2 regions of the Mycobacterium sp. 050128 genome follow, and region 1 is predicted to be linked to the other one. Evidence: riboswitches for the same ligand, from Rfam matches in the RefSeq annotation. Region 1 holds a riboswitch; the other holds the start of a gene.
The links. A riboswitch is a leader RNA that binds a small molecule or an ion and turns the genes downstream of it on or off. The one in region 1 is predicted to bind cobalamin.
Positions count from the first base shown of each region.

Region 2: linked by a shared signal. The riboswitch ahead of SKC41_RS24520 ((2Fe-2S)-binding protein) and the one ahead of metE (5-methyltetrahydropteroyltriglutamate--homocysteine S-methyltransferase) in region 1 are both predicted to bind cobalamin.

Region 1 is NZ_JAZGLW010000001.1:2,837,033-2,840,440, forward strand. Features, by position in the region: gene metE (5-methyltetrahydropteroyltriglutamate--homocysteine S-methyltransferase) at 1-1,112, opposite strand, end outside; cobalamin riboswitch at 1,261-1,452, opposite strand; gene SKC41_RS13760 (SDR family oxidoreductase) at 1,504-2,142, opposite strand; gene SKC41_RS13765 (SDR family oxidoreductase) at 2,219-3,061, opposite strand; gene SKC41_RS13770 (TetR/AcrR family transcriptional regulator) at 3,168-3,408, opposite strand, start outside.
Region 2 is NZ_JAZGLW010000004.1:235,775-239,182, reverse strand. Features, by position in the region: gene recX (recombination regulator RecX) at 1-491, opposite strand, end outside; gene recA (recombinase RecA) at 457-1,497, opposite strand; cobalamin riboswitch at 1,665-1,790, shown strand; gene SKC41_RS24520 ((2Fe-2S)-binding protein) at 1,834-2,508, shown strand; gene SKC41_RS24515 (DUF3046 domain-containing protein) at 2,606-2,800, opposite strand; gene SKC41_RS24510 (glycosyltransferase) at 2,824-3,408, opposite strand, start outside.

The sequences.
Region 1 (3,408 bases):
TCGCGGCCCTCGTGCAGCGCCCGGGACAGCGTCACCACCTCGGCCACCTTCTCCTGCCCGAACGCCAGCCAACTGCGCAGCGCGTCGTCCAGGCCGGTCTCGGGCTCCAGCGAGTACGGCACGTGCAGGGTGGAGCAGGACGTCGAGACCGCTACGTGGGCCGCCGAACCCAGCAGCGTCGTCAGCTTGCCCAGCGCCGCCTCGAGATCGGTGCGCCAAATGTTGCGCCCGTCAACGACACCGGCCACCAGGATCTTGTTCGCGAGCTCGGGCGCTCCAACGATCGAGGCTGTCGCCTCGCGGGCGCCGTAAACCAGGTCGACGCCGATCGCCTCGACGGGCGTGCGGGCCAGCGCCCTCAGCGAGTCGCCGGGGTCACCGAAGTAGGTCGCGACGTAGATCGCGGGCCGGTTGCTCACCTTGCCCAGCGCGGAGTAGACCGCCTCGGCCAGTGCGGGCGCGTCGGGGGAGATGTCGGTAACGAGCGCGGGCTCGTCGATCTGTACCCACTCGGCGCCGTTGTCGGCGAGCAGGCTCAGCAGCTCGGCGTAGATTCCCACCAGTTCCTGCAGCCGCTCGATCGGCGCGCCGCCACCGTTAACGCCCTTGCTCAGCAGCAGGAAGGTGATCGGACCGATGACGACCGGGCGCGCTGGAATCCCTTGCTCGAGCGCCTCTTTCAGCTCGGAGAGCGCCTTGTTCGCGTTCAGTGTGAACTTCGTCGCGGGCTCGATCTCGGGAACGATGTAGTGGTAGTTGGTGTCGAACCACTTGGTCATCTCCAGCGGCGCGACATCGGCGTTGCCGCGCGCGGCGGCGAAGTAGCGATCCAGGTCGTCGGAAACCTGTGCGGCCCGGGCCGGCAACGCGCCCAGCATGACCGCGGTGTCGAGTACCTGGTCGTAGTACGAGAAGGTGTTCACCGGCACCGAGTCCAGGCCGGCGTCGGCCAGGCTCGTCCAGGTGTCGCGGCGCAGGGTGGCGGCGAGCTTTTCGAGTTCGGCCCGGCTGGTCCGGCCTTTCCAGTAGCCCTCGGTCGCGCGCTTGAGTTCGCGTTTCGGGCCGATGCGCGGAGAGCCGACGACAGTTGCGGTGAATGGTTGGGAGGTCACGATATTCGTCCTTCAATCGGCGTGGTGGTCACCGCCGGCGGACGTGCAGCCGATCCTGCCGCGGTGAGCACCCATTTCTTGCAGGTACTTACCGCCAACGGCTGCAGCCAAACGCCCATTCCACGAGGCGATGAGCCGCCGGGCACGGGTGCGCCCGGCACAACTGGCAGGTCTCCGGACTCGCAGGCGCGCACCGGGTGGTGCTCCTAGTGGCCGTCGCTTCCCAGTCTTGCGACCAGTGCCTATTGACGGCGTTCGTTCCTGCATACCGTTGCGGGACAGTCCCGGATTCCCACCGGGTTCCCTCTCACGAAGCGTTACTAACGTTGCCTCGCTCGATGCCCGCGCCGCGGTTGCGGCGCAAGCAGACCAGCTGCGTGACGCAGTCTAATCAGCCCGCCAGGGCTTCTGGGATCGGGATGTCGCCGTTGTTGAATTCGATGGTCCGCCGGATGCTCGAGTCGTCCGCCAGCGCGGCGGCCACCACGAGTGCGACGTCAGCGCGGGATACCTCTTTGCCCGCGCCGATGACGATCTTGCCGGTCGGCGGTTCCAGCGTGAGCCGGCCGGGCCCGAGCACCGTCCAGTCCAGTGCGCTGGCTCGCAGATGGGCGTCCGCGGCAGCCTTGGCCTCCGCGTAAGCGAAGAACGGATCGTCTTGCGGCACACCATGGTCCGGACCCGCACCGAAGTAGGACACCATCACGAACCGCTTGACGCCCGCCTGGGCGGCGGCATCGATCACCCGGATCGCGGCGTCCCGGTCGACGGCATAGGTGCGGGCCGGATTGCCGCCGCCCGCGCCGGCCGAGAAGACGACCGCGTCGTGTCCGGGCAGCAGCTCGGCCAGTGCGTTGGTGTCGAGCTGCTCGATGTCGGCAACCACCGGTTCGGCGCCGGTGGCGGCGACATCGTCGGAGTGGTCGGGATTGCGGAAGACGGAGGTCACTCGCTCGCCTCGTTCGCTCAGGATGCGAGCCAGCTGCAGTGCCACCTTGCCGTGTCCGCCGAAGACGATGACTCGTGCCATGCCATCGACGGTACCGACGCCGGGTCCGATGGTGGCGACCCGACTTCGCCCGGCTACGCCGCGCTCGCGATCACCCCTAGAGCTTGATCTTGCCCATGATGATGTCCATGATCGGCTTGCCCGGCGCATAGGCACCGGTTATCGAGGCCATCGTGTGTCCGGAGTCCACCAGCACGGTGATGCCGCTGACGCCGCAGGCGGCCTCGCTGTTGAGGAACGCCATCACGTCGCCCATCTGCTCCGGGGTGTGCACCTTGGAGCCGGTCTCGTCGCGGTAGTCCTGGGCGAAGGACAGCCACAGGTCCGCGTTGGCCTGGGCCAGCGGGGTGTCGGTCGGCCCGGGGCAGATCGCGTTGATGCGAATGCCCTTCTTCGCCAGCGGGTAGCCCTGGGTGGCCACGTAGGTGTTGATCACCTTCTTGCTGGTCCCGTAGTGGTTGATTCCGTCGGCCTCGTGCGCCTGACACCACGCCTCGGCCGCCGCGAAGTCCGGCGTCTCGAGGAATTCCAGCATCAGGTCCAGGTCGTTCTCCCAGCCCATGCCGGCGACCGAGGAGATGAAGCAGATGGCCGAGCCGTTGGGAAGCTGGTTGCGCTCCAACAGGCGGTCGATCAGATGGCGGTGGCCGATGAAGTTGATCTTCATCAGGTCGATCGTGCCGTCGGCGACGCCGGCCGCGGAGAACACCGCGTGGATGGGACCGGTGATCTGGTCGAGAGCGGAGTCAATCGAGACGGGATCGCGCAGGTCGACCTGTACCGCCTGGGCAACGTCGTAATCCACGGGCGCGTAGTCCAGCACGATGACTTCGGCACCAAGCTCGGCCGCCGATTTGGCCGCTGCGGCGCCCATGCCAGTCGCACCACCGACAACGAGCGCGCGTTTGCCGTCGTAGCGCAACCGATCGACAATGGTCATGGAAATCCCCTTCTCGGATAATGCTAACGCGGTTCTAACTGCTCAACTGTATGGGTAACAGTTATTTGGCTCAATACCGGGTCCAGATTGAATTAGACGGTGTTACTTACTTGCCGCGCACCGCGGCGCCGCGCAAGACGGTGTCACGGATGTGCACCAGCGCGGGCCGCTTTCCGATCGCGCGCAGAATGTTCTCCGGTATCCACTGCAAGCTGATGACGCAGCGTGCCAGCATCGCGGTGGAGGGAGCGTCGAGGCGAATCTCGCCCGAGCGGATGCCTTCGGAGAGCAGCGATTTCATCTGCCGCAGGCGGGTGGGGTACGACCAGCCCGGATTGGCGGTCGGC
Region 2 (3,408 bases), on a different contig from region 1:
AGCTCGGCGAGGACAACCTCGCAGGCCAGGTTCTGGCCATAGCCGCGGCGGGCCAGCATGCCCACCAGCCGGCGGGTGATCCGCGCGTCGTCCCCGCTCAGCGTTTCCCGCCGCAGCTTGGCCCGCACCAGTTCTTCGGCCCGGCCCCGCTCGGCACCGGCGTCGATCCCGGCCAGTGCGGTGTTGATGACCTCTTTGTCGACGCCCTTGGTGTGCAATTCGGCGGCCAACGCACGCCTGCTTTTTCCCGCCCTGGTGTGCCGGGACCGCACCCACTGCTCGGCGAAGTCTCGGTCGTCCACCAGCCCGACGGCGGCGAGCCGGTCGAGCACCCGAGCACTGACGTCGCCGGGATACCCGCGTTTAGCGAGCTGGCCGGACAACTCGGCCCGCGTGCGCGACCTCGCGGTGAGCAGGCGTAGGCACAGCGCCCGCGCCTGCTCTTCGCGGGCAGGCTCAGAAATCGACGGGGGCGGGGAGGACGTCGTCATCGGTCAGCACCGCGCCAATGCCCAGCTTTTCCTTGATCTTTTTCTCGATCTCGTTCGCGATATCGGCGTTCTCCACCAGGAAGTTGCGGACATTCTCCTTGCCCTGGCCGAGCTGCTCGCCCTCGTAGGTGAACCAGGAACCGGACTTGCGGATGAAGCCCTGATCCACACCCATGTCAATCAGCGACCCCTCCCTGCTGATGCCGCGGCCGTAGAGGATGTCGAACTCGGCCTGCTTGAACGGCGGCGCCACTTTGTTTTTGACGACCTTGACCCGGGTGCGGTTACCGACCGCATCGGTGCCGTCCTTGAGTGTCTCAATCCGGCGCACATCCAAGCGCACCGACGCGTAGAACTTCAAAGCCTTTCCACCCGTGGTGGTTTCGGGGCTGCCGAACATCACCCCGATCTTCTCACGGAGCTGGTTGATGAAGATCGCGGTGGTCCCCGAATTGTTCAGTGCGCCAGTCATTTTCCGCAGCGCCTGGCTCATCAGCCGGGCCTGTAACCCGACGTGGCTGTCACCCATCTCGCCCTCGAGTTCCGCGCGCGGCACCAATGCGGCCACCGAGTCGATGACCAGAATGTCCAGGGCGCCGGAGCGGATCAGCATGTCGGCGATCTCGAGGGCCTGCTCCCCCGTGTCGGGCTGGCTGACCAGCAGGGAATCGGTGTCGACGCCGAGTTTCTTGGCGTAGTCCGGGTCCAGAGCGTGCTCGGCGTCGACGAACGCCGCGACACCCCCGGCGGCCTGAGCGTTGGCCACCGCGTGCAGGGCGACGGTCGTCTTACCCGAGGATTCCGGGCCGTAGATCTCCACGACCCGGCCGCGTGGCAGTCCGCCGATGCCCAGAGCCACGTCCAATGCGATGGATCCGGTCGGAATGACCGAGATCGGCTGACGCTGCTCGTCGCCGAGACGCATCACCGAGCCTTTGCCATAGCTCTTCTCGATCTGGGCCATCGCCAGTTCGAGAGCCTTCTCGCGGTCGGGGGCTTGCACCATGGTGCTCTCCTATAGTCGGTGTTCTTCTGACCGTTATCGGTCGGTTGGCCGTGACACTAGAGATGGCCACCGACAAGTCGTCTTCTTCGCGTGATCACCACGGTAGACGAACACCTGTTCGAATCAAGTTTGACACGCCGTAGGCGGTTGCGTGTGGCAATATCGGCTACCGACAGGGTGCCGACGGGCCTGCATGAAGAGGAAACCGGTGCGAATCCGGTGCGGTCCCGCCACTGTGATCGGGCGCATTCTTGCCCCGCGAGCCAGATACTCACCGCCGGCGCTTCCTCACTAGACGCTGGGGCGGACCTCCCCAGAGAGGCCGGATGCGCACGCATGGATATCTCCGGCGAGCTTGCCGAAATATCTTCCTACAAAGGGTTTTTCGCACTGACCGTGGGCGGCGGGGCGCCAGGTTGGCACCCGGTCCGCCAGGACTACGGCGACGGCTTTGCGGGTTTGATCGACACCACAGCCAAGCGCTACCACACGACGGACTTGCGGATCGGCGCCTCCCTGGTCCACCTCGGCCACGCCACCCGGCTGTGGTCACCGGTGCTGGCCTGCGCGTTGGCCCACGGCGTCGTCCCGGACCTGCAACACCTGCAACGTGCCGACGACGGGGCGCAGCTGCGCCTACCCGAGCCCATCGGAGAGCCGGTCGAGGACATCGCGGCCGAGTCGTATCGCCTGGTGGTGCAACAGCATATGCAGCCGTTCGCGGCCGGCTTGCGGGTCACACTGGCGCCCGCCCTGCTGGCGGGCAACATCGCGTCCGCGCTCGTCGGCGCGTCACGGGCGCTGCTCGCGGCCCGACCGGACCTGCGTGCGCGGATCGTCGAGATCACCGCATCCCTGCTGGACACCGGCGTGCTGTCCGGATCCGGCGCCATCACCGGCTCACACCTGGGCTTCACGCGCGACAGCTGCTGCCTGTTCTATCGCCTGCCCGGGCGATCGGTGTGCGGTGACTGCGTGTTTCCCCAGGCACCGCGCTCGACCCGGCGTTGAGTGTGCCTCCCGGGCGTTGAGTGTGCCTCCCAGGCGGCGAGTGCGGGGGTAAGGCGCTCGAGGTGCGCACTCAACGGAGAGCCGGTGAGCTAAGAGCTCACCACTGTTCGCGCGGCACGTCGAAGTCGACGCACAACGCCCGCCAGACGTCGCGGGGTTCGATGCCGTCCTCGATCGCCTGCGCGGCGGTCCGGCCGCCGAAACCCGGCAGCACGTGATCTACCAGTACCGATGCGCCGTAGGCGGCGCCGAATCGCAGCACTACGCGCTCGTTGAACTCCGTCAGCCGCACGCCAGCCAACATACCGAGCCCGGCTATTTCGCGAGCGCCAGCGCTTGGTGGCAAACCCGAACCGGGTCGGCGACGCGATGGATGCCGGAGGCGGCGGTGCGCGCAGCCTCCCGGTAGCCCGGCGTCGACAACACGTCGTTGACCGCCTCCACCAGCGCATCGGCGGTCAGCGGCCGAATCAGCCGCGCGCTCCCCTGTCGCCGCACCCGGTTGGCGATCTCCCACTGATCCCCGCCGCCGGGAACCACCACCAGCGGCACCCCGGCCAGTAGCGTCTTGGCCACCATGCCATGGCCGCCGCCGCAGATCACCAGGTCGGCATGCGAGAGCAGCTCGTCCTGTCGACCCAGCCCGACGACCGCCCACGGCGGCACCGCCAGATCCGGTCCGTCCAGCCGCGACACCAGCAGGCGCGAGCCCGCCGGCAACGTCTCGCCCGGCGTCAGGCACCCCAGCGCGACTTCGGCCAGACCCTCGGTCCCGATCAAGGCGGTCGACGGCGCGATGACGATCACCGGCCCGGAGTCGGCCGGGACCTCGAGGATGCGATCGGTCGGCTCGAAGTGCAGCGGCCCGACGACGACGGCCTCGGCCGGCCAGTCCGGGCG